Pseudobacteriovorax antillogorgiicola: one gene and its partner. The protein of the gene in region 2 interacts with the protein of the main gene of each other region in a pairwise test. Links are inferred from orthologs where the notes say so. Each region holds a gene or a part of one and is shown on either strand. Other genes may lie near its edges. The genes, in order: ligA and leuS.

Region 1 (15,884 bases), on a different replicon or contig from region 2:
ATCATAGAATCCTTTAGGCTTCTTGATCAAAATCTCTGCAGCTTTGATATGAGCAATAGCCAAGTCTTTAACATGGATGTAATCCCGCACGCAGGTTCCATCTGGTGTATCGAACACATCTCCAAAAATAACCAACGGCTTTCCACCTAAGGTGGACTTGATCACATTGGGAATCAAATGCGTCTCGCAGCGATGTGCTTCCCCAATACGAGCCGACTCGTGAGCACCGCAGGCATTAAAGTAGCGGAGAGCCATCCCCTTGATCCCATAGGCATTTGCATAGTCTTCGATTAAATACTCAGCCATAAGCTTTGAACGCCCATAGGGCGAGATCGGCTTTTTGGGGTCATTTTCCTTCATAGGCAATGATTCAGGCACTCCGAAGACCGCACATGTGGACGAGAAAACTAGGGGTGTTTGGGGACACTGCTCTCGCATGGCTTCCAGCAGGGTTCTGACACCCTCGACGTTATTGCGATAGTATTTGCTAGGATCGCTTACCGACTCTCCTACTAAAGCGTAGGCAGCGAAATGAAAAACAGCATCTGGATTTACATCCACGATAACTTTCTTTAAGAGCTGAAGATCGAGTAGGTCGCCCTCGACGAAGTCACAATCTGGGTGGAGCGCCTGCCGATGCCCTTCCGATAGGTTATCCAGCGCTATACACTGATAGCCTTGCTCGATCGCTTCATAAATGAAATGAGAACCAATATATCCAGCCCCACCAATAACCAAAAACTTCATAGCTCGCTGTCCTCACGGGTGTTGATATTGCCATCGTCGATTTCCAGCCTTTCCTGGAACGGTCCACGACTATCAAGTTCTAGCCATAGTAAATCAGCATTCTTGCAGTGGCAGGCAACACCATTGATCTGATCGATCAGAATTCGGTAGATACCACCTCTCTCGTTACAATATAAACGGCATATCTGTATTTTCTTTGCTGGGATCGAAGTCTGACATCCGAGTAACTGAGCCCCTAAGATTGCACAAAGAACGAATCGAAGCATACTACCTACCTTATTGCCGTCATATCAAATCACTAGATCTTGCCTTGATTTCCAATTTCAATCGATATCAACAAGTGGTTTCAAACGAAGGCTTTTCGCCACCGCGCCGCAGAGTTTATAGAGTATCCGCGACCCAACATTAGCATCCCACTCGTCTTCTCCAGGGGAAACCTCACTGAGATCAAAACCAATGACCTCACGCTTTGACTCCACTAGCAGCTCCAGAATATAGGAGGCCTCTGCAAAGCTAAGCCCGCCTGGTACTGGAGTTCCTGTGTGAGGACAGCAGGATGGGTCAAGGCCATCAATATCAAATGAAACATAGACTCGCGATGGAAGGTCTTTGAGAAACTCATCAATAATATGGTGGAAACTGGCCCCTTTGAAACGTTGCTCCTGCAAATCGCTATCGTAGAGAGTATCTACACGTGATGACTGGCTTGCCATGGTCTTCTCATCGAGAGAGAAATCACGAATCCCAATGGATTTTATTTTACTAACCTGCGGCACTTCTTCTAAGACATTGTACATTATCGAAGCGTGAGAGTACTGGAAGCCTTCGTAGGCCACGCGGAGATCATGATGGGCATCAATGTGTAAGACTCCAAAGTCGCCGTGATGCTCTCCCAAAGCCTTTATCAAACCAAGGGGAACGCTGTGGTCGCCACCTAAAACCACAGGCACCTGATCATTTTCGAGTAATTGGCTAGCCTTCCTATAAACCAAGCCATTGACTGAAGCACTCATGTTGTTGACGCGATCCAGGTCGTCTTGCTTAGGCATCACGCCACTTTCCCAGTCGTGAATTACTTTCTGGGCGATGTCTTTGGCCTCGCGATTGATTGCGACGAACTCCTGCCCTTCGTCTAAGTATGCAATCCCTGCTAAAAAGGGGTTTTCGTAGAAACGATCGTATAGGTCTAGCTGGTGGCTAACACCTTCTATCTGCTTGGGTGCCTTTGAAGTTCCCCCACCATAGGATGTTGTTGCTTCGAAAGGCACTGGAATGATCACGATCTGCGCATGTTTAGGACTTAAGCTTGCACCGAAAATCCCAGCATCCTCGGCAGGTGGGTTGCCTTTGGCCAGTGCTCTTAACTGATCTCGATAGTCTCGGCTCATATGAGTTCCTCAAAATGCTTGATACAATTATCTTGAGCTACACCTGACAAATTTTGACAACGACTTTGATATCCCTTGAATAGAGATTGGAAACCCTTGTCATTCTTCCAAGCTTGTAAACTCTTACCCACTCTAGCAGCTCGAAACTGATTTCGGCCAGCAAAGCCATCCTTTAAATCAGTGGCTAGCTGATAAAACTCTTTGGCTAAGAACAGTAGACGCTCTCTTTGATCTTGGCTCTCGACTTTGGCCGTTAGAAGAAGATCGCTGGTGATCCACTGCAATCGGCTCGCACGCCCCTGAGCAGACTTCCTAGCTTCAGCAGACCAGTATAGAGCCTCCTGATCCTTGTCTTGTGCAGCTGCTAGCGACGAGAGCGATGATTGATAGTACCAAGGGGTATCGGTTTGAGCTAGCTCCTTCTTCAACAGCCTTTCAGCTTGGTCATAGGCCTCCACAAGTCTCATCAAGTATGCTGCTCCAGAAATAACAGAATGCCTTTCATAGCTACTAGTAGCCTCTAGGTCAGCTTGTTGGGCCGCTGCTACAACTTGTGCTTTTAAGGCTTCTGGAGCTGCTTTTTTCGGTTGTTCGTCCTTATGAAATTGAATCAGTGGATAGATGGCCCAAAGCCTTGTATCCACTGAAACTCTCTTGGAACTTCGAATCACTTGTGCAGCCCAAAGCCACCGTTTTTTCCAGGAGTCGTAGGCACTGCTTTCAGAACTAAAAGCCCAGGAGAGAACGTCAACCCCTGAGCTATTGATAAAACCACGGGTTGCTAGCACGGTTTGCTCAGAACTAAAAACCCCATCAAGAAGCTGAGGCGCCTCTCGCCTAACATCATCCAGCCCTTCAACAGGGCTTTCTTCTTGGGCTAGTCGGCTTGAAAGGCCAAGGAAGTCGGCAATCAAGACCGCTCTTTCTCGCTGTAGCCCCCGAGGCATGCTATCGAGAAGGTCCCTTTGGATCGCCCAAATCGTCTTCGCAGGGTATTGATCTTCCGGCAACTGCCCCCATGATATGAAACTGATAGCCTGCCAACCTTCACGATCAAGCTTGCCAGATCGAGCTTTCTCCACCAGCTCATCTAGGGAGCGGTTTTGGGCCCCAGCCAAAGCCAGCTCAAACTCTTCTAGATTAACCCCTCCACTAAGGCGTAGCATTTCTTTACCTTCAGGACTCAGAACGAGAATGGTCGGATAACCGTAGGCTTGCAAGCGATCAGCCCAAATTTGAGCCTCTTCAGAATCTCCATCTAAATAGACAGGAATAAACTGGCCCATCAATTCGCCAAATCTAGATCGCGAGAAAACTTGATCCTTGATCTCATTGCACGGTGGACACCATACCGCTCCCCAGTAGACAAATAGAGGCTTATTTTGGGCTTTAGATAACTTCAAGGCATTATCCATGCCTCCTTGGTACCAGACTTTTTCCATGTGATAGGTACTTTCCTTCGAGGATTTAGATTGTGTCGTTGTGCAGCCGAGTTGAGTCAACAGGGCGAGACTTACCAGCCAGCTTTTCATCATGACATTCTCCTTTTATTGAAGCGGCGCTGCTGAGTAGGACCCTAGCACCTTGATCATTGTTGTAATTTCTGACAGATGGCCCAGAGCACGATCGATCACCTCATCGTGAATAGAGCCAGCAAAATCCAAGTAGAAAAGATATTTCCAGGGGCTTCCCTTCAATGGACGGGACTCAATTTTCATCAGATCGATGTCCCGAATCGCAAATACACTAAGGCTTTTATGAAGCCCGCCTGGCACATTCTTAAGAGAAAAGACTATCGAGCTTTTAGTCTTAGCCTTGGGCTTCGTTCGTGGAGGTTTTGCCTGAACAACGAAGAAGCGAGTGTAGTTTTTCTTATCATCTTCTATCGAATTGCGTAGCACTGATAGTTCATAGTCTTCCGCAGCGTGGGCTCCAGCAATCGCCGCGATGGTGGGATCACTTTGCTCCGCCACCAAGCGAGCGGAACCAGCCGTATCAAAGTATGGCACTGGCTCAAAACCCTTGGCTTTAAGAAACCCAGCACACTGACCTAAAGCCTGGGGATGAGAGTACACCTTTTTTATCGTTCTCATCTTGGCTCCAGGGCTGGCCAAAAGGCTATGTTTAACCCGAAGATAGTACTCACCACTAATCCACACCTTGTGATTGAGCAGGTGGTCATAGTTCTCATGGATACTGCCAGCTAGGGAGTTTTCAATGGGAATCACCCCATAATCTAGCTTCTTAGTCTCCACGGCTCGAAAAATCTTGTCGAAACTGGGAAAGCCCCGAAGGGTATACGATTGCTCGGCAAAAACCTTATTGGCCGCCATTTCACTGTAGGCCCCTGGTATCCCCTGAAAACCAACAACAACCACTTGGACTCCTATGCTTCAAGCTTCTCTAAAAGGTTATCTTCACTCCACACCGGAATTCCCAAGGTCTGTGCCTTCTTCATTTTCGAAGAGCCTGAGTCTGGATCATTGGTGATCACTGCTGTTGTTTTTTTGGAAACCGATGAACTGGTTTTGCCTCCAGCTTGTTTAATCAACCCCTCAATTTCAGCTCGCGGCTTCGATAGGGTTCCCGTAATAACAAACGTCTGCCCACCGAAGATGCCATCAGCAGAAGTGCTTCGCGACGGCGCTTTAGGTTTCAACCCTGCTGCGAGCAAAGCGTCTATAATATTTGATTTAGCTGATAGGCCAGCAACAATCTGTTGAGCCGTTTTTTCTGCAAATCCGTCGATAGCCTTGATCTGATCTTCTGAGGCTTGTCGAACCTTGTCCAAGCTTGGCAAGTCTTCAAGAATCTTTTCCCATGAAGTGAGGCCTGTACCCTGAATCCCCAGCCCATTAAGAAAGCGTGCCAGAGGCAGAGTTTTACTTTTCTGCACGTTTTTCCAAAGCTTCTGAGCCATCTTTTCCTTCGTGAGAGGCAGCTTCAGAAAGTCTTCAACGCTGAGGTGATAGAGATCATCAACCTGCGATACCAATCCCAAGTCCTGCATTGCAGCCAAACGTTTCTCGCTGAGATCATCGATTTCAGCACAGCGAATCCAATTGAGAATAAAACCTGTTTGTTGAGCTGGGCAGCCCGCTTCGTTAAGACACCGCAAACGAACACCGTCAAACTCAAGGGTTTCATTGCAATCACCACAGGCAGCTGGCCAACTATAGCGCCCAGGAGCGGCTTTTTTGACCTCTAAAAACTTTGGAATCACCTCTCCTGATCTCACAATCTCGATCTCATCGCCCTTCTTCAAGTTGTAAGCCATCACATGCTCGGCATTATGAAGCGTGATGTTGGTGATCTTAGCACCACTGAGCGTAACGGGTTCAATCACTGCGACTGGGGTGATGACTCCTAAGCGAGACGTCGCCCAGGTGATGTCTTTGATAACTGAGACAGCGGTCTGACCCTGCCATTTATAGGACATTTTGTATCGAGGGTGATGAGAAGTATTGCCAAGCTCATAGTGCAGGTCGCGATTGTTGAATGAAAACACAGCCCCATCCAACCCTATTTCCCCTGCTTCCATCACGGACTTGACTTGGTCCAAATACGCCGATAGCTCAGACTCTTTGTGGATCAACTTCGGCTCCGGGATAGGAAAGCCTTCGGCTGTGAGCCAGGCAAACTTTTCTATTTCATCTTTGAAGTGAAGCGCACTGTCGTCGCTAAGGACTTCGAAAGCCAAGAAATTAAAGTAACGTGCCAGGTTCAAGTGACTGCGACGACCTAGTAGGCCCGCAACGATATTGCGTGGATTGCTCGGGCGTTCGAGCCCAAGATCAAGCATCTCATCAACTAACTCAGCGAAGTGATGCTCAGTGCAGTAAAGCTCGCCACGGATCTCACAGTCTAATGGTTGTTGCAAACGAGGCACGAGATCGCTAACCCATTGCGCTTTGCTGGTGACATCTTCTCCAAGGCGACCATTGCCTCGGGTTTTTGCCAGAACCAATTGGCCCTTTTTGTATACAAGGCTGAGGCTATTGCCATCGACCTTCCAAGTCCCTACAATATCGTGGTCTCCCTTCCACGAGATGAGGTCATCAAGAACATAAGTCTTTTGAAGGGAAAGCATAGGAGTTTCGTGAGCGACCTTGCGATTCACACCTGGAGCGTCTGAGCCAACGTATTCCAATGCCGGATGCTCTGGCGCCAGTTGTCTCAGCTGGTCCTCTAGCCGGTCGTAGTCAGCGTCACTGATTTCTGGTTTGCCTTGGTAGTAGAGACGTTTGTGCCTCATAATTGCATCAGCCAAAGACTTGACCGCATCCGGCTTATATGTCATTTATACTTATTCCTTTATGATTTCTTACGCCATACACACAGCCACTCCCTCGTGATAATGCTAGGTGTAGCACGGTTTGGCTGCGATTCCCAAGACACCAAATCAAAGCCTGACCCAAACAATGCTTCGATCTGGGCTTCGTTAAGCATGAACGGCGGCCCTTCATCTCGTGGTGGATCTTGTTCCGCGAAAAGTATGCCTAAGAAGAGGCCCTCAGGCTTTAATATCTCCGAAACTTTTGCCACATATTCGTGGCGGTGATCCGGCTGCAAAGCACAAAGCATAGCGCGATCCACAAGGGCATCATACTGATCCGGCTCCTCCAGAAAGAAATCTTGGGCCTTGAAAGTTAGCCCTGGAACATGTTCGTAAAGACTTAAGGCTTGCTGAATCGCTTCATCAACAAAGTCGAGAGCTGTCACTGTATAACCAGATTCTGCTAGAGCTGCTGCTTCGTGCCCTCGCCCACAACCGGGCACCACCACACGAGCGGCTTTACTAAGCCCTCCTTCCCGGCTTGCAATAGCCATGATCTCAAACAATGCCGGATGGGCATCTCCGTGGTCCCAGCCTGTTCGACCCGACCTCCAGCGCTCTTGCCAGGGCTCTTTTTGCTCCATTGTGAGTCTCCTTAGTTTAAGGGGAGGATTATGGCACTAGCAGGTGAAAAATCCAACTTTTCGGTGTATCGTTGTATTACCTATGCATGTCAGGAAGGTTACCAATGCCTACTCTAGGAGATTGTATGGTCCACAGATGTCTCGCGCTCTTGACCTTAGCGCTGATCACCTCACCCACGAACACACTGGCAGTGAATGCCAAGTTGAAAATTGGAGTTGTCCGCCCAAAATCCGGGCCGATGAGCCCCATCGGGGACGAACTCATGAACGGAATTCAAGTCGCCTTTGACAAGATTTCTGAGTCAAAGAACAAGGGCCTTGCACCGAGTATTCAGATCATTCAAGAAGATGATGGCGGAAAGGGCTCGACAGCGATGACTGCAACTCAACGCCTCATCGATCGCCATCGAGTTCACATCCTCATTGGGTCGATCTCCAATACAATCAATCACTCTATCGCCGAAGTTGCCTCTCGCAAGAATCGACTTCTCATACTACCGATTGGCACAGATACAGATCTCATGGCCAAGGGCAAAAACGTCTTCAGTATTTCTTTGACGGAATCACAGCAGGGATCAGCCCTCGGCAAGTTTGCCAAGACGGTTTTAAAAAAAGATAAAGCCCTCATCTTAGAAGAGCAAGAAAACCCCTACTCTCAGGCGCTAGCTAGCAGCTTTGTCAGCCGCTTCAAAAAAATTGGCGGTACAGAAGCCCAAACCCTGTCTTATAAACCCAACAATCAAGGGTTCCAAAATGCCAGCAACAAGGCTAGCCAGATTGATCACGATGTGGTTTTCATACCAGGGTTTTACTTCGACGCCAGTTCCCTCATGAAACAATTCAGACAGAAAGGCATGGAGAAGATCTTCATTGGAGGAGACGGCTGGGATACCTACGGCATTAAAGAAGCATTTGGCCCTGAATTATCAGGTCATTATTACTATACTCCATATTCGGTTCAGGACCCACACCCGGCTTTACAGAGATTTGTTCGATCCTTTGAGAAAAAGTTCAAGAAAAGTCCTAGCATCGCAGCATTTGCAGGGTACGAAGCTTTTAATCTAGCCGTATATGCCTACAAGAGGGTAAAATCAAATCGGACGTCACCTCTAGAATCATTCTTACGCAAAGCTCGTAAGCTACCAAGTCTCACGGGCCCTATGAGAATGAACTCTTCTCGCAGTCCGAATAAGCCTGCTACGATCATGGTGACAACTCCACAAGGCTCACAATATATGACGAAGGTAACACCCTAGAGGCCCCATGGAAGACACCATAGAACGGATTCATGCCGACGTTAAGGATATGTACGAAGCGTATCCTTACCCCGCATATCCGCTTTGGGTGAAGCTTCGTTGGCAAGAAGCCTATCAGGGAACCGCGGGTTTTACTGCTTGTCTCGCGAAGTCTCCCGCTCTCGAACATTCTCGATACCCTCGTATACTACTGGCAGGCTGCGGTGAAACCCAGCCCTATATCATTCGCAAAATTGAGCCTAGTAAAAACAATATCGATGCGGTGGACATTTCAAGCAAGAGCATCCGGCGAGCGCGAACCCGCTTGATCTGGGAAACGAAACCAGTTCACTTTTTTAACGCTGATATTGATACATTTCTGCTACATCACTGTGAAGAGTACGATCATGTGGATTGCTATGGAGTTTTACATCACCTCGCAAACCCAACGAAGAGTCTGGAACTCATCCACCAGTCATTGAAGCCTGGTGGCACGGTGCGGCTGATGGTCTACAATTTAGTAGCTCGGTCCTGGATTTATCACGTCAAGCGCGCCCTCCTGCTTCTTGGCTTTGACCCCGGACTGCAACCCCATGTCAAGGCAGCTCAGGAGTTTTTAAAAAGTGTAAGCTTCTGGGTCCCCAACTTGGGAAGCAAGTTTCACGATATGGGAACAAAAACCTTCAGCCATCCCGCTCGTTTCGTTGACACCTTCTTCCATGCCCGCGAGGCTCGCATCGATATCAGAGATTGGTTTTCCGCTGTGCAAGGCTGTGGATTTCGAGTTCTTGGCCTCTTCGACCGCTATGCTGAGCTTGACGACTTACCCAACCCCCTATGGCAGGCGCCAAAAACATCCGATCTACAGAGCCGCATGGATGACAAGCGATTTGAAAACAATCTTGAGATCTACCTGCAAAAAGAAACCAATGTCAGTCTGCTAAAAAGCCCCAAAACCCCCAAGGGACTTGCCTTTCACCTGTTCCTAAAAACTGCGCCGCTATCATGGTTTCAATTTGAAGAAACCAAGGATATTCCCTTTACACTCAAACAGAAGCTCTGGTGGCACCATATCCGCTGCGTCTACTTGCAGCAGTCCGAATCCATCGACCTCCTCCTGGCAGAACTAGATACCCCAGCGCGACAGAGGCTTGCCCGTGTTGGTGCCGTATTCCCTAGGCAGGTCAAACGCCAAGAGTACCTCCGGCAGATGAAGGAGCCTATTTGGGCAGAGATGGAAACCCCCCAGCGTGGCCTACGCACTAGTATCGAGGATACGCCACTACCAGCAGTGATTCGTTCAATTCTTGTGAAGAATAAGAAGCGCCTAGACAATGAGCACTTAATCATCAAGCGTTTGGATCGGGCTCAGACTTGCTGAGCAAGTCAGGGCGATATTGCTCGGTGACAGCCTTGGACTGCTGATGCTTCCATTGCTCGATGGCTTTATGGTTGCCACTCCGTAACACAGCCGGAACCTCGCAGCCTTCAAAAACAAGTGGCCTTGTATACTGAGGGTGCTCTAGCAGCCCAGACAATCCTGGGCTGAAAGAATCCAGTTCGGAGCTATCTTGGTTACCCAGCACACCGGGCACCAGCCTTAGGATAGAGTCACTCATCAAAAGACTCGGCAGCTCACCACCAGACACGACAAAGTCGCCCATGCTGACTTGTAAATCCACATAGCGATCGATGAAACGTTGATCGATGCCACCAAAGCGGCCGCAAATAAAGATAAGGTGCTGCTTGTCCTGGCTGCTTGTTAATTGTGAGGCATTTTGATGAGACCACGACTGCCCATGGGGACTCGGAAAGATCACAAAGCTTTGCGGGGTCCTAATGTGATTCACTGCCTGGGCTAAGGGCTCAGGACGCATGATCATCCCGTCGCCTCCGCCGTAGGCACGGTCATCGACAGACCCATGACGGTCAACCGCAAAATCACGAAGATTTATGATATCAACAGATACCAAGCCTCGATCCTGAGCAGACTTAAACACCCCAAAACTGAGATAGGATTCAATAAATTGAGGATGGATGGTGATGAAACTGAAGCGTTTCATGCTTCTTCCCAAGACTCATCAAAGACATCAGCTGAGACAACAAGGCGAAGCTCGTTACTATCAGCATCGAAATTCATATCGAAGTACGAAGGAACAAAAGGAATTGACAGTCGCCCTCTGCCATCGAGCAGCTCAACGATGTCACTGGCTCCGTAGTTGTTCATCCGCTCAATCACACCCATCGGCTGATCATTGGCATCAATCACTGACTTACCAATCAGATCATCCCAAAGGTACTCCTGCTCATCGACAGCAATTTGATCCCTGGGGCACCAGACTATCTTCCCTTTGATCTCATCGAGCTGATCACGACCAGATATTTCCTGAGTCTGAATGATAGTACGACCATTATGACTTTTGCGGGATTTGATTCGAAGAGACTTACCCTGACCAGGCTTTTCCCCAACACGCAAGTCAGACACGGAGTCATCCAACTCGGAGTCTCGCCCAGAAAGAAAAAAGGCTCCGTAGAGGCCATGAGCCTTGCCTACGATGCCTATTTTGATCCATTGGTCTGTCACGTTCGTCTTACTTACCCGCTTTGCGGTCAAGCTTGACTTCTTTTCTTTTGAGGATAGTCTTAACAGCGTCAGTCACAACAGCGCCATGGGAGTACCAGTACTGAACACGATCAGCTTTTACTTCCATGATTGATGGCTTGTGATTTGGATCGTAGTACCCAAGCTTCTCGATGAAGCGGCCATCGCGAGGGCGACGAGAGTCAGTTGCAACAATGTGATAAAAAGGTCTGTGAGTACTACCGTGACGTTGTAGTCGTAATGTCAGTGCCATTACTCCCCCAAATTATGTTTAATTTTCTATATTCTGCACAGGAGCGACGAGTTGTGTACAAGGATGGCACCTGTGAAACTTAACCTAAGGTCGAATGCTATACCAAAGATCATAGGCCAGTTCTACTCGAAAATGAAAAAAGATGCCAATTCTTTGACTCTTCTAAGCCAGCAGCATGTCAAGAATCGTACAAGCCTCTGTAATTACCAATAATTATTGGTAGCCAGTCGAGATAAATACGTCAAAGTAGCGACATGTAGCGTTAATTAGACCGGCCTGATAGAATATAGAGTACAGACACTTATAAAGTGAGAGGGTTGCTGTGAAGCTCAAAATGTGGGGAACCAGAGGCTCGCTGCCAAGGGCCATCAATAACCAGTATTTTGTCAACCTGGTCGATCACTACGCTCGCAAGGCTGAGAAAGCTGGCCTTTCCTCTATCAGCGACTTTAGGAACGCCATTCGCGATGGCGATCTTGGTGATCCATTGGTTTTTGGTGGCAACACAACATGCAACGAGATTATCTATAAAAATCATCGCTTTTTCGTCGATATGGGCACCGGCTTTGCCGAGGCGGCGTCTGAAGTGATGGCTCAAGGCCGGACTGAGTTTACGATCTTCCAGACCCACCTTCACTGGGACCACATCATGGGCCTACCATTTTTCGTGCCCATCTATATTCCTGGAAACAAGCTGACAATCTATCACGTCCACCCGCATGCGCCGGAATACATCAAATGCCAGTTCAATGGCATCAACTTTCCCGTGAAGTGGGAGGAGCTTGGCGCAGACATCGTTTTCAAGCAGATCAAGATGTACCAGAAGCTTCAATTTGATTCTCTGACCATCTCTGCTTTTGCCCTCGACCACCCCGGTGGCTCGTTCGGCTACCGATTTGATGCTGAGGGCTACTCCTTAGCCATCGGTGTGGACGGGGAATACAAGCGCCTGACCCCCAAAGATTTGGGTAAGGACCATGTGTATTATACCAATCTCGATCTTCTTGTCTTTGATGCCCAGTACGAGATGGACGAATTAGCCAGCCGGTTCGACTGGGGTCATTGTTCGCCACCCATTGGTGTGGACCTCGCCCTGCGAGAGGGTATTCGAAACTTGATCTTAACCCATCATGACCCTCGGTCCCCTGAGGAAAAAGAGTTTCGCATGGCTCAGCAAGCCATGGTCCATTTGCAGAAACAGATCCCAGCCTACCAGGATACTTGGACAAAGCTCAATCAACCAGAAGGGCCAAATATCTACCTTGCTTACGATGGACTTGAGTTCAATTTGTCGAAGCTGGAGCCCCGTAGCCAGCTGCCCAAGTAGCTCTTAATAAGTCATTTTGATTACAGACCAAGAATTTCATTTTCCTTTAATCTGTTCTATTCTAAACAACGAGACCGATTTAAGATTTTTAGGAAAGTGAACCTATGCACAGCACCGCCTTCAAGCTCCTTATTGTTAGCGCCCTGCTCCTCAGTGGCAATGCCTGGGCCGACATCGATTTTAACGAAGACATCACGATCGCTCGTCTGCCGCGCAACGACTCGTCCTATATTGAGCTAACGGTATCGATCAATGATATTCCTGATGCAGACTTCGGTGGCTCCCCGACGAACGATGGCATCGTTAATCTCATGGTTCAGCGATTGGATGTCTGCATCGAACAAAATACTGGTGAAACTGATTCCGAGCAACTTTGCGACAATATGATTACCTATAGCGGCAAAGGCTCACTTGACCCGACAGATATCAGTAAGCTATCCACAACCTACTTTATGACGTTTATCGACTCAGCCTTTGAAATCGTAGATAACGAAGACGACACATCAGACATAACCTTTGGCCTTAAGATTCAAATTGACGAGAGTGACCTTGCTGAAGGGGAAACCCGTTCGTTTTCCCTATCCACGCAGTTTGAGCTAGACTACCAAGATATTACCGACAAGCTAGATGTCACAACCAGCCAATCCACTCCAGTAAACCAAAGCCCCGCAAGTCTTACATCCAGATCCACCAATCGCGGGGTTCTGATGTTCTGGACAGGTAGCGACAGCGTTACCTTTCAAGATGGCACAACCGGAAGACCCTCTGGCGTGCGGGGAATATTAGTTCCAGTCACTGACGGTGACCAAGAGCTTAATATCGCCACAACCTATCGGGCTGTTGCCGGTAGTGATCCTGTAACTTACTCCGAGGTGGACCTTGACGGCTGTATTCTATCAGTAAGCCTCGCTACCGATAACACCCAGACCGATAGCTGTACCTTTTCATGCTCTGAGCTTGGCTATATCAACGATGACCGCATCACGAGCGAAGTTTTTCCAACAGTCAAAGTTAAATCCACAGTCAGTGGAGAAGCTCTATCTTTCAGCGGTTCGGACCTTGTTGACCCTGAAGCCACCAATCAAGCCTATGCAATGATCGCTCAATACTTGCCTGATGGCTTGCTACAGCAAAGCAGTGACGGCCAGCCCTTCGAAGCCTCTTGCGTGATTGCTTACCCCACGTTGAGCTTTACCTACGCCCAGCTTTCCGGTGCAGGAGACCCGAAGCAACAAAACCCAACATGCTTTATTGCAACCGCCGCTTACGGCCACCCTATGCATCAAAACTTAAATGACCTGCGATGGTTTCGGGACAACATCCTAGAAAGTATTGCCATAGGCCGCACTCTGGTTTCCCTATACTACGAGTATAGCCCGGCACTGGCGAGCCGCATCGCAATCAACGATGATTACAAAACATTCACAAGAGCAGCATTGTGGGCCCCAGTAAAATACATTAGCGCCCTTCGTCAATCCCCAGGGGCGACACTGATGGCAACCCTCTCTCTTATGATCGCTCCCTTTGCACTAGGGGCTTTCCGACGGCGGGCGAAACAAGCCTAATCCACTTGGTTTAGCGCGGGCTCCGCCCTCGCTAAACTCCTTGGCAACCAAGGCCAGTGACTCGTCGTTCCAAGAATCTTTGTGACGATCCAAGCCGTTCTTTTCAGGGAAGCTTTCAACATGAAGGGACTGCGTAGGAAATGCAAAATCGATGTTCAAATCTGCAGCCAAACGCTTCACCTCAATAAAAATGTTCTGCCGCTGCACCAGCTCTGTTGCCCAATCGGGCACGCTTAAGAAAAAGTAGAGCAAAATATCAAGGGACGAAGAGCCATAATTATTGAAAACCACATGAAAGTTATCTTTTTTAGTAGTTGGGTTGGCTCGAATGATGTTTTTAATACCCTCCAGAAAAGCTTCAATTTTTTCAGGAGGGGTATCGTAGGTGATACCTAGAACAGCCTTCACCCGGCGGAACTTACGCTGCCCCATATTATCGATGTGACCATTAGCAACCACTGCATTAGGGATCGTGACCAAAGAGTTGTAAAATGTTCTCACACGGGTTGATCGAAAACCCACGTCTTCGACCGTGCCCTCGACGCCACCAAAAATAATCCAATCTCCGATACGAAACGGGCGATCCCATAAGATCATCAGCGACCCAAATAAGTTTGCTGCCGTGTCTTTCGCAGCTAGGGCAAATGCCAGACCTCCCAAGCCGAGGCCTGCAATCACCGACATCACATTCACCCCTAAATTCTGAATCGCGATCAAGCCGCCAAATATTAGAATAAAAGCGCGCAGGGCTCGGTTCAACAGAGGCACTAATTGATCATCAAAAATTAGATCGGTTTTCTTAGCTACCACGGCTACATATTCACTCCAAACATCTGCCAAACGATAGAATATCCATATCACAGAAACACTAAAAACAAACTGAACGAAGAGGGATAGGCCATGGAGAAGCGCTCCTTCTAGCCGCAAGATATAGAGGGACATGAACCAAAAGCCGGAGGCCGCACAGTAGCCTGCTGGTCCCTCTACTGCATGGAGCATCTTATCATCCCAGTCAGAGTGAGAACTCGTGGCCAGCCGCTTTCCAAGGGACAAGGCACCTTCTGCAATAATCTTTACTAAAAAACCTAGGATCAGAGAAACAAATATCCCTATCAGCTGCCAACTAGGAACTCCAAACATTTCGCCTTTGAGCGCCTTCGGAATATAGCGCTCCACGGCGGTTTCCCGAAACCCTGCCCCCTGTCCGGTTCCTTCTAAATAAGGGTAGTCTTTCACTAGGAGGTAGAAGTCTTTCGCTCGATCCACTGTATCTGCGCTGAACAGGAACTCTCCTTCACGAGCCCCGGAATTTTCCATCCGAATCACTATCTCAGTATTTTTAAGCCGCCAGAAGTTGCCATTCATCTCTGGCGCTAGTTTCCCAGGAGGAATTTTTTCATAATCTATCACAATGACGCGATCAATGACTTCCTTCAGATAAATAGCGGCCTTCCGGCCAGCATCTGCCCTCATCAAAGGGGAAATGTGCCCTAGACTTAGTGTCCTTACCGCTCTATCAAGGCTCTTCTCTCGATTTTCATCTCTCTTTTTGACACCCTCATGATATTCGTTCATGGCCGCCATGAACGTTTTCATGGTTTCCTTAGGACTATCAGTTTTGACAGGCTTTAGGACATCAAGACCCATAGCCTGCGGCAGCAAGATCAGACTCCAGGCTGCGAAGACTCCAATAAGTTTTAACAAGGCTAAACCTCCCCTACGCTATCTATACACAATCACAATGTCATATCAATCCTAGCCATGATAAGGAGACTGGTTTCATAGCCAATTTTTCGCTATATATCCAAGGACCAAGATCGGAACAAAAGGATATCACATGAGCCGCG
Region 2 (16,038 bases):
GGGCTCGATCGACTTGGTGCCGGTAGCGGTGCCCCATTGCCCTCTATCGAATCACCTGTGGGCAGAGTCACTGCCACAAATCACTTTGGATCATCAGAAATCTACGCCAGATTTGGATGGTGATTACAATAGGATGCAGCCTGGCAAACTTTGGCAGGTGAACCAGATGTCATCTCAGCTAGAGCTTATTCGAGAAGGCTTAGGCTGGGGTTTTGTACCCCATTACAAAGTAGCTCACGACTTGCGTGTCGGTAGTCTGATGTTGCTGGATATTTCCAAGCCAGTTGAGGTTAGTTTCTTTTTATATCGCAATCGTCACGAATTGCTTCGGGAAGCTGCGCAAAGCCTCTGGAGTCAGCTAGAAACTTTAAGCTTTAGTGCCGACGCAAGAGTGTGCCATGCTTTGGCCTGATGACAAACACTCTTTTTTCGTTCAGAATGTGGGCCGATTGCTGAAAGATAAGGAGGTCCTGTGTCGCTTGACGTTTACCAGCTCCCGGTGCTTGAAGACAACTATATTTATATTCTCAGAGACTCAGAAACAGGGTGCTGTGCAGTGGTTGATCCTGCTGAAGCTGAGCCTGTTGAGTCCTTCCTCGACAATCAAGGTTGGGGGTTGGACGCGATTTGGGTGACCCACCACCATTGGGATCATACCGGCGGGATAAAGGCATTGGTCGACCGTTTCGATGCTGATGTTTGGGGGTCTAAGGAAGATCATAAACGCATCCCAAACATCAAGCACAAGCTGTCGGAGGGTGACCGACTCACCTTGGGAGCTGTGGAAGCTGAAGTGATTGAGGTTTCTGGTCATACCGTTGGGCATATTGCCTTCTGGGTTGAATCTGAAAAGGCACTTTTTTCCGGTGACACCTTATTTTCACTAGGTTGCGGTCGGCTGTTTGAAGGAAGTCCTCATCAGATGTGGGCCAGCCTAAAGAAAATTAGAGACTTACCAGACCAAACTAGGGTGTATTGCACCCATGAGTATACAGCCGCTAATGCAAAGTTCGCTTTAAGCCTCGAACCAGATTCCGCTGCTCTGAAAGGCTATGCCCAAGAAGTGCATCAGCTTAGGGCTAGTAACAGACCCAGCATTCCCTGTATTCTGGGCCGAGAGAAGCAGCTCAATCCCTTTCTCAGGGCTGATGATAGCAATCTAGCCAGCTCACTCGGTCTGAGGGTGACGTCGGAAACGGATGTTTTCGCAGCGATTCGTAAAAAAAAGGATGAATTCTGATTTAGCGTAACGTTTTTCACATTTTAGAAGAGTTCAGCGAAGAAAAATTAGTACCCGAAACACTAGCTGTTACAGATAGATACCACATTTCCTTAGTCGTTCTGAACAAGGCTCCGATCGGGTTAGTAAGCAAAACATCGGAGAAAATATAGATGAGAAAGCTAGTGGCTTTTGCCGTGCTTGATGCGGCCGTGGCATTACTTTGCAAAGATTATGTAGTCGAACTCGCATTCGCTGAACCAACTAATGTCCAAGCTGAGTTGGTGTATTTTAATGCTGAAAGTGAAAGTTGCGAATTTGTGAATTCCGGAACCGAGTTACCTCTACCAGCAAACCAAGTTGCTGATGAAACCATCTGCGCAGGCTATAATCCTAATGGGGAAATCCTACTCTAGCTAGGGATTTCCCGCAGCTTATTTTCCTAAACGCCTCCTTTTTTTCATACGTGCCGCATGTTTGCAATCCTTGCGGGCCTTTCCTTAATTCTGTAAAACAATAGAGTCGGGCTCAAAATTAACTTCACAGTCAATCGATCTTGGTCATCACGATGCTTCGGTGCTCAATTACCTCTGTAAACTCCGCTCCGATTTGGCTTTGAATCCTGTGTGATCAATGGGAAGGGAGTTTTTTGAGCCGGCTCATAACGGATCAACTTGATGGAGTGCTTCATGAGTGGCGACTTGCTATTAGATTGCGTTCTAAGTTCCGCAGCCCTGTTCTTTTTGTGTTGGTTGGTGAGTCTCATTAAAAAAGACGCCAGTATTATCGATTCTATTTGGGGCTTATCTTTTGTGGTTCATGCTCAAGTCGCTTTTTGGCATTGGAGCTTGCCTAGTTTAAGTCAGTTCGTAATGATTACCTTAGTAACCCTTTGGGGGCTTCGCCTCAGCTACCATATAGCGGTGCGAAGCATTGGCAAAGGCGAGGACTATCGCTATCAGGCGATGAGGGAGCGGAATAGCCCTGGTTTTTGGTGGAAGAGCCTAGTTTATATCTTTGCCTTTCAATGGCTTTTGTCGGTTGTGATATCAGCACCTCTTTTTTGGACCATGACACAAGATTTAAGCGAGGATCACAGCTGGTTGGTTATTCTGGGTTCGATTATCTGGTTGCTAGGTTTTGGATTTGAAGTGGTCGGTGACCGTCAGCTTAAGGCCTTCAAGGCGAACCCTGAAAACAAGGGGCAGGTTCTCGATTCAGGCTTGTGGGCCTTGACCCGGCATCCCAATTACTTTGGAGATGGGTTACTTTGGTGGGGCTACTATGTCTTGGCTTTGGCAAGTGGCGGCTACCTTACATTCTTCGGTCCACTCATCATGAGTATATTTTTAAGAAAAGTATCGGGAGTTGACTTATTGGAAAAGCGACTCAAGAAAACCAAGCCTGGGTTTGAAGAGTATATGAAGACGACACCAGCATTTATTCCTGACCTAAGGAAGCTGTTGTGAGCGATGTTCATGGTATATTGATAGGGCAACCTGTTTTTTGCTACATCGACTAGGGGTTAGAATCATGGAATACCTTGCTTCATTTCTCGACCACTTGCCTTGCCGAACCAAAGCCTTGGGGCTCGTTATATGCCTTTTATGGGTTGGTGCGGCCGAGGCTCAAGATCAGGAGCTACGATTGGTGACAACCAACTGGGCTCCATATATGGCAGACAATATTCCTGAGCAGGGGTTTTTAGGTAAAATTGTTCTGACTGCATTTCAAAAAGCGGGTTACCAAGCAAAAATTGAGTATCTCGACTGGTCGCGAGCGATTAAGCTCACGGAAAAGGGCAAACGAGACGTTCTTGTCGCGGCATATTATACGAAAGAGCGGGAAGAGGATTTCCTCTATTCCCAGCCATTTTTTAGAGTCAATACGTTTTTTGTAGCTAAAAAAGGCTTAGGGCGTTCGAAATGGAAGGACTTGAAAGACCTAACACCATATAAAATAGGTGTGAGTAAAGGGTATGCAACAAGCGAAGAGTTTGATCGGGCGAGTTTTTTGCAGAAGCGGGTAGCCTTAGACCCGTCCAAGAATCTAGAGGTTCTCCACAGGGGGCGAGTGGACTTGATTGTCATGGCAGAGGGTGTTCTTGAATACGAAATTGATCGAAATCAAAGCCTAAAGCAGGGCGACTTTAAGTACTTGAAGCCACCAGTAAAAGTAAATGACCTATTTCTGTTAGCACCCAAGGCGAAGCCACATAGCAAAAAAATATTAGAAGCCTTCGACGAGGCCTTAGCGGGTATGCGAAAATCAGGCGAGTATGCTGCAATTCTAAAGGAATTCAAGGTTCCGACTCAGTAGATTAACGCCCCACCGGTCGTCACTAAAACTATAGGGTTTGGTCCGATTTGGTAAGAATTCGGCCTTGCATTCATGGATACCTCAATAGATCTACCTCTCGTGGGTATCCTAAGGCTAGGGAATTGGCTTAGGTTTTGAGAATGATCCAAACCTGTCTCGAATTCGACTAAGTGGTGAAAACTTCTGTAGACAATCGAACGAATTAAGTTTTCTCCGAGCGCACCGACAATTGGGGCTGGAGGGAAAGATGTCTGTAAGATCTTGGTCTCTCAGCCGGAAAGTAGGTTTTTCACTACTTTGTCTGAGTGGGTTTTCAATTATAGGCGCAGTTCTTGGGGTTTGGTACTCGTTGGAGCTGTCGGATGCCTATGAAAGTACAATTATCGAAGTCGAGTTGGCGAGTTCTGAGCTGGCGATTATCGAGTCGAGTCTCCACGAAGTTCAAGCACTAGAGTTAGCAACAGACGGTGCGCGGTTGGAGCAGCGCCTAGGGGTTATCGAGAACCACTTTTCCAAGATAAACCATGCCATTGAAATTCTCAGCGAAGATCGGCAAAACGGAATCAATCAAGTCTACATCCAGTCATTCGCAAAAGCGTCTCAGGCCTACCGTGAGATTATCAGTAATCAAATTCAATATAAGGACCTTGAAGGCAGCCTAGACGAAGGGCTGATAGGTGCGCTTACGAAATCAGCAAGCAGCATGGCAAGGGCTATTGAAAAGAGCCAGTCTTGGCGCAAGAACCAGGCATTGGTTCATCTTTTGCGGATGAGAGAGCAAGAAAAGAATTTTCAAATATTTCGAGATGACAAGTGGTTCATACAAGCTGAATCTCTTGGTAAGCGATTCCAGAGCTTCTTGTCTCAGGACTACACATTTTCACGGGGAGAGCGTCGGCAGCTGAAGCGCCTCAGTCAAGGCTATTTAGAACAGTTGAATCGACTGAAAAAAAACCATGGTGATCTGCGTCGGGCGCACGAGGGGCTTGTCGAAAAGCGTCGTCAGCTCATCAACAACTTGAAGCAAATCAGAACTGACGTCCACGAGTTTGCGGAAAATAGAATTGTTCAAAATCAAGCTCTGAAGGTTCAGCTTGAGATTTTTTATGTATTCATCGTTGTTTTGATACTTGTGATTTCAATTCTATCCACTATTGCCGTGATGCGCATTGTCAAAGACCTTGGTGTTACCAGCCGGAAGCTTCGAAAGGCCAATCGAGCGAATCGTCAATCCAGTTCAGAGCTTGGAGATGCATCCCGAGTCTTGAGCAGTGCTGTGGTTGAGCAAGGGTCTGCCATACAAGAAACCGTGGCCACTCTGAACGAGATCACGGCAATGGTTCGGAGGTCACTGGATCATGCGGAGAAAGCCGCCCAGAATTCCAAAACGAGTCACGACATTTCCCATGAAGGGCGAGAGGTGGTCGCAGAAATGCGGCAGTCCATGTTAGAGATCAAGTCGTCTCTTGAACAATTGAGTGAACAGTCGAGCAAAAATAATGATCGAATGAGTCAGACTGTCAAGATCATTCATGAGATCCGCAGTAAAACTGGTGTGATAAATGACATCGTCTTTCAAACCAAGCTGCTATCATTCAATGCATCCGTTGAGGCGGCTCGCGCTGGAAAAGAAGGGCTTGGCTTCGCTGTGGTAGCTCAGGAAATTGGCAATCTGGCGACTTTAAGTGGCAAGGCAGCCAAGGATATCAGCAGCCTTCTCCAGCAAAGCCAGGAAGATGTTGATCAGATAGTGCAGGAATCTAGAGCGTCTCTTACGAAAGTGATGGCTGAAACCAGTGCCAAAGTTGATGCTGGTGCAGGAATATCAGATCGTTGTGAGTCCATTCTTGCCGAAGTTGTTGACCACGCAACCCATGTGAATCGATCCATGGAAGAGATCTTAGAGGCCTCGCGGGAGCAGGCTGAAGGGATTCAAAACATATCGCAGGCTATGGATGAGATTGATAGTGCTACTATGGAAAACTCAGAGATTGCCGATCGAACAGCCTCTGCTTCGTTGCAGCTCGATCGACAGGCGCAGTATATGAGCAGGGAACTTGGCAAGCTTGAGTGTGCGGTTCTCGGTGGAAAGCCTCAACCTGGAAAACAAGCGACAAAACCTCCTCCTAAGCCACCACACCATTCAAAACCTAAGAGTAAGATCAGAGAGCCTCGTGTGGGGTTGGAGAACGACTTTCGCCAAGCCTCCTAGCCCCTGTTTAACGTTTGTTAGTGATCCGATTCCGGAGAAACCAACTTTAAGTCATCGATCTTAGTAGCTTCAAGGCGTGATATTTTATACTCGGCGAGCCAGTCAAGGACGTTTTCTTCTGTAAGATCGGTGTAAACTAATGCGAAGAGTTCTTGGTTTTCCCCGATTTCCATGCCATCGAATGCTGGCTCCCAATATCCCTTCGGTTTGGCGGCCAGAAACAAGACGGAGCGATCGTTGTTGGGGCCATCTGCAATATTATCTGACGAGAGTTTGAACTTAGCGCCTTGCTCTGTCCGTAGTTTCCAGACCACTGCTGTGCCTTGAGAAATTCGATGGAGCCATAGGTTAAAATCGGTCCGGCAACCGAACAAGGTTCGAGCCTCCATAGATTTTACAACCTTTTCGTCCACATGCGAGTTCCGCTGGGTGGCGATGCACACGCGGATATTGTGGTCAAAATCCTTGGTCCGCTTTAGGGCCATGATATTGAGGTCATTGTTCGGCGTAGAAGCGATCACAGAGCGCCGCACATCAATACCTGCTCTCATAAGAACCGATTCCTCCAATGCATTGCCATAGATCACTCGAAAGCCCTCTTCAGATGCTTCGTAGAAACTAGCGCTATTAGAATCGACCAGCACAACATCTTCTTTGTTAAACGATAGAATTTTAGCTAGTACCCGCGAAACCTGGTTGGCTCCGATGATTACGTAGCCCCAATTGCTCTTACGCCTCACCTTGAGCAACGAGGCGATAGGCCCCGCACTTAGGCCTTGCATCACAACTGTAGAGGCAATGACCAAAAATACCAGCGCTCTCATCTCTGTGCCCCCGCCGATTTCGGCTCGACTTAAGTCAAAGGCAAATAGGGATGCAACAGCAGCGGCGACGATTCCTCGCGGTGCTAGCCAACACATAAACAGTCTTTCATTCCAGCTGAGGCGGCTCCCACGGGCGGACCAGAGAACGTTTATGGGGCGGACGATAAAGATCAAGCTCAGCACGACGCCGATTCCTGGCCAACCCAAGGCTATGACATCTACCATGCGAATATCCGCAGCTAGGAGAACGAATAGGAAGCCAATTAACATAATGGTAAGCTGTTCTTTGAAATGCAACAGCCGGTGGGTGGCTGGTAGTTTCATATTACCAACAATGATTCCGGCTACGGTCACTGCCATGATCCCACTTTCGTGAAGCACCTGATTACATACCTCGAAGAGTAGAATCACAAGAGCCAGCGTATACATGTTTTCTAGATCTCGGGGGATGAGCTTGTTCAGTTTTAAGGAGTAGCCAATGAGAAAGCCACCTGCCACTCCCGCTAAAAAGCCAAAGGCCAAGGTAGAGATCAGAAATAACATGGTATCCCAGAAGGCATCGGTCGCTTGACTGCCGATGACGAAATCTAATGCCGCCACAGCAATGATCGCTCCAACGGGGTCGATAAGCACACCCTCTGCCTCTAAAATGGTATGGAGGCGGCGATTTGCTTTGATACGCCTCAGCAGTGGAGTGACGACAGTGGGGCCTGTTACGATGACAAGTGTTCCGAAGAGAAGGCAAATCTGCCACTCCCAGCCCATGATATAATAGCAAGTCAGAGATGCTAGGACAGCAGTGATGATCGCTCCTGAGCCTATCAGCCTTTGGATGACAGTGGCCTGTCGCCTAAGTCGTCGTACTTCAAGTTGGAGTCCCCCTTCGAAAAGAATGACAGCCACTGCGAAACCAACGATGGTTGCTAAAAGATTGCCGAGTCGTGATGGGTCAATCAACCCAAGTCCATCGGGACCGATTGAGACCCCAAGGAATAGAAGTAGGATGATCGCAGGGATCTTTAAGTGCGAGGCCAGTGTCTGGCCAAAAATCCCAACAGCCATAGAAATGATTACAGTAAGAGTTCCGGTTTGCTTCATAGCTCACAATTCTCCAGGTAAAGGCTTCTCCGGCAGCATATCATGAGCCTTCAAACCTTGCCAGACTCAGTGAAGGATAAGATGCGTCTAGGCTTCTCTATTGGCAAGAAGGAGCACCATGTTGTTAGATTGAAGTCATTGGCTTGGGGGGTGAGGATAGGAGTCGATCTCCTATCCTAGTAGCCTATTTGGCGACAAAGTTCACAATCTTTCCTGGTACAAAGATCTCTTTCTTGATCTCCTTACCATCTAGAAACTTAGCGACAGCGGGTACAGCCTTAGCCATCGCAAGGACTTCATCCTGGGCCGCATCCTTGGCAACTTCAATGGTGCCTCGAAATTTACCGTTGACTTGCAGTGAAACGGTGACCAAGTTCTCTACACACAAGGCAGGATCGTATTGTGGCCACGGCTCGTAGCTGATGCTCTCGTCGTGTCCGTAGAGAGACCATAGCTCCTCTGCAACATGTGGCGCATAAGGACTAATGAGGCGAATCATGGTTTCGGCGCTTTCCCGACGAATTCCCGCATCCTCTTTATAGGCTAGGTTGCTTAGCTCCATCATGGCAGAAATCGCGGTATTAAAAGCCATCGCTTCGGTGTCTTCACTCACCTTTTTGATGGTTTTGTGAAGTGCTTTTGTGAAGGCTTCCGACTCGCTACCCTGGGTTTGCTTGGCGTGACCATCGTCATCAACTAGCAATCGCCAAAGGCGTTTGATAAAGCGTGAAGTGCCGTTGATCCCATCAGTTTTCCAAGGTTTCGTTGCTTCTAAAGGACCCATGAACATTTCATAGAGTCTGAACGCATCGGCTCCCCACTGTTCAATCACATCATCGGGGTTTACGACATTGCCTCGGCTCTTGGACATCTTTTCGCCATTTTCGCCAAGGATCATGCCCTGATTGACTAGCTTCTGGAAGGGCTCTTTAGTGGAGACAAGACCAAGGTCATACAAGACCTTATGCCAGAATCGGGCATAGAGTAGGTGAAGTACAGCATGCTCGACGCCACCCACATAAAGATCTACTGGCATCCAGTAGTTTTCTTTTTCCTTACCCCAAGGCGCTTCATCGTTGTTAGGATCGATGTATCGTAGGTAGTACCAGCACGATCCTGCCCACTGAGGCATCGTATTGGTTTCGCGAGTGTAGGTTTTGCCATCTTTTTCGTAAGTGAGCCATTCTTTGGCATTGGCCAATGGCGGCTCACCATCACCTGTTGGCTTGAATTCGCTCATATCAGGAAGAACAATGGGTAGTTCAGATTCTTCAACAGCCACCTCTTTGCCATCTTTGTCGAGGGCAATTGGCATCGGCTCTCCCCAGTAACGTTGCCGGGAGAACAGCCAGTCACGAAGCTTGTAAGTTACAGTTTTCTTACCGAGAGACTTATCTTCAAGCCACTGGCTCATGGCGGCAATACCATCGTCTTTTGACTTGCCATTTAAGAAATCTGAGTTGACGATGGTGCCGTCGCCAACATGAGCTTCGTCTTCGATATTTTCAGGTCCACCTTCAAGAACTCGCTTGATGGCGATGTTGTACTTTTTTGCGAACTCATGATCACGCTCATCGTGGCCAGGAACAGCCATGATCGCTCCGTGGCCATAGCTTGCGATGACATAGTCAGCAATGTAGATCGGTAGCTCTTCGCCATTAGCGGGATTGATTGCATAGGCCCCAGTGAAAACTCCTGTCTTCTCAGTCGAAGTCATGCGATCTCGTTCAGAACGATTTTGAGCCTGCGTGACATAATCTTCCACCACCGAGCGTTGTTCTGCGCTACTAATCTTTTTCACTAGGCTATGCTCCGGAGCAAGCACACAGAAGGTAGCTCCGAACAGCGTATCCGGCCGGGTAGTAAAAACAGTGAAATCTGAGTCACAGCCTTTTACGGCAAACTTTACTTCTGCGCCGACGCTTTTACCTATCCAATTACGTTGCATGTCTTTGATGGACTCGGGCCAATCCAACAGGTCAAGGTCTTCAAGGAGCTTCTCTGCGTAAGCTGTGATTTTGAGTACCCACTGGCGCATCGGCTTTTTGATAACAGGGAAGTCTCCGACTTCAGACTTGCCGTCGATGACCTCTTCGTTGGCAAGCACTGTACCCAGCGCCGGGCACCAGTTCACTGGCTCCCAAGACTGGTAGGCAAGCCCTTGTTCGTAGAGCTTCAAAAAGATCCATTGGGTCCACTTATAATACTTTTCATCGGTGGTGTTGATCTCGCGATCCCAATCGTAGGACAGGCCTATCGATTGAATCTGACGACGAAAGTTATCCACATTGGTTTTGGTCGTGTCCTTGGGATGAGTTCCGGTTTTTACTGCGTGCTGTTCGGCAGGTAGTCCGAAGGCGTCCCAGCCCATTGGGTGGAGAACATTGAACCCTTTCATTCGCTTGTATCGGGCGACGATATCTGTAGCTGTGTAGCCTTCCGGGTGACCAACGTGCAAGCCAGAACCAGAGGGGTAGGGAAACATATCCAGAACGTAGTACTTTGGTTTGCTTCTATCATCCGAGGTCTTGAATGTCTTGTTTTCAAGCCAAAATTTTTGCCACCGTGATTCGATCGCTTTATGATCGTACTCAGAATTCTTCACAGACATGCCTAATTAACGCCTCCGTCAGGGTTCAGTATCAACTTGACTAAAGTCAATATCATAGAAAGTCCGAAGGTAGGAAGCTTCTCTATGGAATTAATTCGGAAATATCAGCAATTCACCAACTTCTTGTGCAGGAATATACGTAAAAGTGGCGGTTAAGCCAAGAAAGTGGCTACGGATGAGGGCGTGATGGGTGATTGGTAAGGAAGGGCAATATGAAAGTCTTGGCCATGCCTCCATAGCCGCCTCATATGCTGGTACAAAAGGGCTCCCTGATCGTAGCTCGTCACTGACAGAGGCTGCGCCAAGGGAGCTTTTGGGGAGTTTGGAATCGCTGGCTTTTTAGCAGGATAGTGAATTTCAAATTGGCCTTGTCCGACTCTTAAATCTGCCCAACCACCAGTCTTCCTTTCAAATATCCAATGGCTGTGATTGAGTTGCCGATAGATGAGGGTTTGTCGGCAGCGATGTAAGGTTTGCAGGAGCCATTGCCAAAGCTGTTCGCTATATTCGTCTGCAGTCGGGGCTTGCTGCTTTTGGTCTGGAATCTTCGGTTCAATTTCGATCTCGTCAGCTTTCGTCTTTTGCTTCTTGTCTTCCAGTTCTCGTTGGTGATCGATGCGATACTTGCGCCATGCAGCAAGCATTTCTTTATGACGACCAGTTGTGGTCAAAGCCGATAGTTTGCCATGGAGTAGCCGTAGGGTCTCGTGAATGAAGGCATCTTGATCATCAGTGCCTGCTACGGGCCAGGGCAAGGTGAAATCATTTTGGATGGTATTGGTGCAATGTCCCATAAAGTGCCAGAGAGTCACAAACCTTGTTTTTTGTTCGAGCCCTGTGAAATAGCCCACAGTGATAGCCGATGTTTTTGTTAGGCCGAGTTCTTGGCTGGTCAATGGGGTAATCGTCCGTTGCTCTGTTTTTAGCTGTCTATTGTAAGGGGGCTCGTAGGTTTTTATGGTTCGGTTTTCAAGGAGCAGAGCTTCAAACTCGCTCCTTGCTTCCAACCAATCAAGGCCTTGAACCTGACTCAACATCTCGTTCAAACGGCTGCCCTTGCTGGTTCGTCCGCGAAAGTAGGAGTTGACCCGATTCTTGAGGTTTTTGGCTTTCCCCACATATAAGACCCGCCGTGATCGGTCGTAGAATCGATAGATTCCTGGGGTGCTTGGGACTCCGAGTCGAATTTCTGGAGATATGATCTGACCGAATTTCTTGATCGCGGGCTGAACTCGCTGGATAGATTTCTTTGCCATAAGTTTTTGGAAGTCGTGAGGGCTTATTCCAAGGCTGGCCATGCGTCGAAGTAGCTCTTGCCACACGATTACAGTGCCGTTGAGGTGGTCATTAGAGCGTTTTTTTTCTTCCATGGAGTGGCCGAGGAATCCTGCCACAGCGCGGAGGCTATAAGACGGCAGGTTCTGAATCAGCAGCTTTGAAAAACGGTGGCTGCATAGAATGTTTAGCTGCGACCAATCGAGATCGGGTAGCAGGCCCTGGAGAAAGCGGCGCTCAAACTGAGCGTAGTGAATCACAATAGTCAGCCTGGGGTTTTCTTTGAGCTTGCGACCAATTGTGTTTGCTAAGTCATCCTCAGAAATTGCCGTTTCGTGGTTCCAGGCATCCACTTCGATACCTGTAAGCTTTCGAATTTGTCCCGTGATTTGCGGCGGCTGGTCGCCGATAAGAGCGCATTGCTGTGTTCCAGAAACAACGGCACCTTTTTCATCTCCTACAGCCCAGGCTGCCTCAAGTATCCTGCCATGCTTCGGGCTGGCATGGGTCGTTTGGCAATCGAAGTAAAGATATGGTTGGCAGGTCATGGAGTCTGCGCTCCGAGAGAGTCATCGATAGTAAGATCCTACAGAAAACTTAGTGACTTGGCAAAAGCTCTCACGCTGAGTATGTCGTATGGACTGGTGGCCACAATAGGAGGCGCTGTCCCTGAGCGGTTAATCGTCTATAAAAACGGGGAAAGCTGGTTCGACCGGTGCGTCTGTGCACCGTAAAGCTCTTTAACTGACGTGCCTCTCCGAAAGAGAGGTTCGTTGCTTCCGTCGGAAACCAGTCTCTCGAAAGCACCGATGACGACTAGGTTTACATATATAGAATTGTGTGTGGACGCACGTAACCAAGCCACTCGTGCTTTATTCGATTAGGCTCGAATTTAACATTGGGGAAACAATTGACTCTTGCTAAGATGGGGCTTCCAGTGGGGAGTGCGGAAGTTGAAGACGATGCGGAAAGGAGCTTGCGGTTGAAACGTTGGCTGGAACAGCTCAAGAATCCTGGTGAAGATATCGATTTGCTGCAATGGTTTACTCGCCTACGGTGGTTGGTGAGTATATTGCAGTTTATCAGTCTTATTCCTGCACTGCTTCTCGGCTTTGTCGATCAGAGCAATATTCTCTGGTACATTTTCGTGATGGGCTTGGTTCCTCTATACAATGTGATCTTTAATTACATTTATAGGAAAGATTCACCTTGGGACTTCCATCCAAGGCAGCTGGTACTTGTCGGCCTATATTTCGATCTGATCCAATTATCAACTCTACTCGCCATGACAGGCGGTTGGAATAATCCATTTAGCTCTCTGATCTTTATTTACGCGACGCTCGCGTCGATGGCCTTGCGATCACAGCACTCGATGATCTATGGATCGGTGTTAATCGTCGACATTGTTCTGCTACAAAAAGTGTTTCGAAGGGACATTCCCAACGCCGTTCCCTGGACCCAGCCATTCGTTGACATGGTGGTCGAATCTGTGGTCGGAGTGAGCTTAATGATGATTTGTGGATCGTTGATTACGAAGCTTTTTCAGCAGGGCGAGCAGGTGGAGCATCTAAAGCGAGCCCGGTTGCGCATGGATCGATTGCGTGCGATTGGAGCCATATCGTCTGGCGTTTGCCATCAGCTTGCGACTCCGCTCAATAACATTGGCATCAGATTCGACCGAATTAAGCGGGATTATGAAGGCACCGATGATGACCTCATCGACAATATCGAATCGATTCAGGTTTCTCTGAAGAAAGCACAGTCAGCGTTGAAAAAGCTGGCGGATATCCAGGTAGATCCTGAGAAAACAGTTTTGGAAACGGTTGATTTCGGTAAGTTGATCGATGAAACCGCTGACTCTTGGCTTAGAAGCGAGAACAATGGTCGGATTCGGATACGGTCTCATGATTTTCCGACCTACATGGTGGCACTGCCTGTTGGTGCTGTCACCCAGGTGGTACTAGATCTATTGGATAACGCCGCCGAAGCCATGGATGATAAGTGCGGTTGTGTACGCCTGTCGTTGAGCCACGATGATAAGTACATCACATTTTCAATCGACGACGAAGGCCCTGGGTTTCCTCCAGAAGTTTTGGAATATTTTGGCGAACCTTTTAACTCTCAAAAAGTTGGCGGAAGTGGGCTTGGAATCTATCATGCCCAGCTTATTAGCCAATTGCTTGGTGGGCGCTTGGACGTCGAAAATTTAGATAAAGGTGCAAGGATTTCATTTAGAATATCGAGGAAGAATTATGGAAGATAATGCAAGACCAAAATTGTTGGTTCTAGAGGACGATGAGGATTTTCGCGAGAGCCTTATCCTTGAACTCGGAGCGCGAGGCTTTGAGGCTTATGGGTCTGATAATTGGAAAAACCTCGACAAAGATAGGCTGGAATCCACTCAGTATGGCTTAGTTGATCTGAGACTTAATCAGGACTCTGGTCTTGAATGTTTGAAACGGCTCAAAGAAGGTCGCCCCGACATGCGGGTTGTTCTCTTTACTGGCTATGGAACCATTTCCACAGCGGTAGAAGCAATGAAATTTGGTGCTGCGAACTACCTAACGAAGCCAGTTTCTATGGACCAGGTGGTAGACGCGCTTTTGGATGTTGTGGAAGAGGACGATCCCGTTAAGAACGAGACAGAGTCTGGTGAGCGCATTAGCCTTGCTAGGCGTGAGAGCGAATACATCGAGTATGTTCTTGCTAAATGCAATGGCAACATTACCCACGCCGCTGACTGGTTGGGAATTCGTCGCCAAAGCTTGCAGCGAAAGCTTAAAAAGTTCCCACCGAATCGCTAAGTTCAGTTAAGAGCTTTTTTGATGGTGGTCATTGCTCGCGTGCAGTGGAATAGTCATTTGAAAGTGGATGGGAAGTCGATCTTCGGCCGTATTCTCATCCACTTTAACGGCAATAGAGCCTCCCAGAGACTCTAGTTCGTGTCGCACGATGTCCATGCCCATGCCACGGCCCGAAACATCAGTAGCAGTATCACTGGTGCTAAAACCAGGTTCAAAAATTAAGTCTGCTACTTCCTGAAGACTTCTCTGATCTAATGCTAGACGGCGCTCTTCGGCTTTGGCCCTAATTTGCCGAAGAGAAATTCCTTGTCCATCATCCCGGTAGTGAATTCGCAAAAAATGATCATAGGGCTCGAATGTGATCGATACCACGATTTGCTGATCGTCGTCGGATTTACTGAGCCCATGATCGATAGAGTTACGAATCAGGTGAGTCAGGCAATCTCTGACTTTAAAGTAGCGATGGGCCTCAAGGAAAATAGGAAAGGGTGCCTGCCAATGCACGGTAACTCGATCGGATGCACGGTGGGCGTCGATCAAACGTTTGCAGTACGGCGCGAGAATTGCTGTATAGATCTTTTGGCCATGAATGACTTCATCGAGCATCTGGTAGTCAATATCCTGCCAATGATTGAGTTCGAGCAAAAGAGTCACAGATTGTAGCTTAAGATCATCATAGCCTTCTAATCCACTATCTCGCTTTAAAACTTCATTGTGAATACGGCTATACTCCTCCAGGCAGTGTGAAACGTCTCTCATGGCAGGGAGAATATCCTCCCGCGTGGTGGTTTGGCCATCGATAATTCGCTTGAACGGAATCTCCGCTTCGTGAACCACTTGGGATAAGATGCGAAGGCCGATAGTTGCGGCGTTACCTTTAATTGTATGAAGCTGACGAAAGATGGTTTTAGCATCCTGTAACGAGGGTGTGCTACTCTCTGAAATGACTTGCAATGCATGATGCAAAGTATGAATAGCTTGGTCAATAAAGGTTATGAATGAACGGCTTTCTGTTTCAATCATCTCTTCGATGTATTGAATAACCTTTTGCTTCTCGACGCTTTCACGTTGTAGCTGTCTTAACTCGGTAACGTCGTGCACGGTCACCAGAATAGCAGCAACGCAGTCGCTATCATCTTCGATCATATTCCACTCGATTTCGATAATTTTGCTTGAGCTGTCACCCCGTTGGTAAATGATCTCTTTGGGTAATATGTGGGCATTGGCGACAAAGTTTAATGTATTTTCATTGAGAGAGGCGTTTAGCAATGAACGGACGGCCAATTTTGCTTCAGGTCTAAGATTTGAGTGGTCAAGAAGCAGGCTATCTATGGTTTCTCCTGCAATCAAGTCTGTCTCTAGAATCAGGCATAGCTTGTGCGAGTGCTCGTCGAGAGCCTTGTAACGACGTCCTATCACGAAAACGCCTTGGTTGATGTGATCCAAAAGAACTTTCATACTACGATTTGTTTTTGCTAGTTCCATCAGGGTCTCATTAAGCCAGTGAGTCCTTTCATCGACCATAGTTTGAAGGTTTTCTGTGTAGTCCTTGACTTCAATTCTCATTTTCTCAAAGGATGCAGCGAGCGAACCTAACTCGTCTTGTGTTTCAGGAACAATGCTATCACGGTAGTTCCCTTCTGAGATTCGCTGTGCAGCTTGTTGCAAATTTAGAA

The links.
Region 1: the proteins of leuS (region 2) and ligA interact in binary tests that used the Escherichia coli proteins (3 or more experiments, as listed by UniProt). The link is inferred for Pseudobacteriovorax antillogorgiicola from one-to-one orthologs.

The regions. Positions count from the first base shown.
Region 1 is NZ_FWZT01000010.1:147,286-163,169, forward strand. The notes cover bases 3,979-6,858. They hold ligA (NAD-dependent DNA ligase LigA), read right to left. Parts: upstream 6,436-6,858; coding sequence 4,522-6,435; downstream 3,979-4,521. Other genes in these bases: pheA (prephenate dehydratase), read right to left, coding at 3,979-4,513; B9N89_RS14685 (methyltransferase domain-containing protein), read right to left, coding at 6,450-6,858. In the rest of the region: UDP-glucose 4-epimerase GalE, read right to left, coding at 1-747; B9N89_RS14660 (hypothetical protein), read right to left, coding at 744-1,013; B9N89_RS14665 (agmatinase family protein), read right to left, coding at 1,071-2,135; B9N89_RS14670 (thioredoxin family protein), read right to left, coding at 2,132-3,670; more of pheA, read right to left, coding at 3,683-3,978; more of B9N89_RS14685, read right to left, coding at 6,859-7,055; B9N89_RS14690 (ABC transporter substrate-binding protein), read left to right, coding at 7,181-8,311; B9N89_RS14695 (class I SAM-dependent methyltransferase), read left to right, coding at 8,319-9,671; tRNA (guanosine(37)-N1)-methyltransferase TrmD, read right to left, coding at 9,640-10,353; B9N89_RS14705 (ribosome maturation factor RimM), read right to left, coding at 10,350-10,904; rpsP (30S ribosomal protein S16), read right to left, coding at 10,882-11,145; B9N89_RS14715 (MBL fold metallo-hydrolase), read left to right, coding at 11,468-12,472; B9N89_RS14720 (CFI-box-CTERM domain-containing protein), read left to right, coding at 12,577-14,037; B9N89_RS14725 (mechanosensitive ion channel family protein), read right to left, coding at 14,002-15,741; pepN (aminopeptidase N), read left to right, coding at 15,875-15,884. UniProt on the Escherichia coli protein: DNA ligase that catalyzes the formation of phosphodiester linkages between 5'-phosphoryl and 3'-hydroxyl groups in double-stranded DNA using NAD as a coenzyme and as the energy source for the reaction.
Region 2 is NZ_FWZT01000003.1:22,852-38,889, reverse strand. What follows is about bases 7,571-10,604. They hold leuS (leucine--tRNA ligase), read right to left. Parts: upstream 10,284-10,604; coding sequence 7,857-10,283; downstream 7,571-7,856. Other genes in these bases: B9N89_RS04655 (GIY-YIG nuclease family protein), read right to left, coding at 10,436-10,604; B9N89_RS31825 (hypothetical protein), read left to right, coding at 7,715-7,852; B9N89_RS04665 (cation:proton antiporter), read right to left, coding at 7,571-7,672. Outside these bases: B9N89_RS04695 (LysR family transcriptional regulator), read left to right, coding at 1-412; gloB (hydroxyacylglutathione hydrolase), read left to right, coding at 473-1,240; B9N89_RS04685 (hypothetical protein), read left to right, coding at 1,393-1,635; B9N89_RS04680 (DUF1295 domain-containing protein), read left to right, coding at 1,909-2,688; B9N89_RS04675 (substrate-binding periplasmic protein), read left to right, coding at 2,753-3,538; B9N89_RS04670 (methyl-accepting chemotaxis protein), read left to right, coding at 3,786-5,750; more of B9N89_RS04665, read right to left, coding at 5,768-7,570; more of B9N89_RS04655, read right to left, coding at 10,605-12,106; B9N89_RS04650 (sensor histidine kinase), read left to right, coding at 12,469-13,821; B9N89_RS04645 (response regulator transcription factor), read left to right, coding at 13,811-14,362; B9N89_RS04640 (ATP-binding protein), read right to left, coding at 14,369-16,038.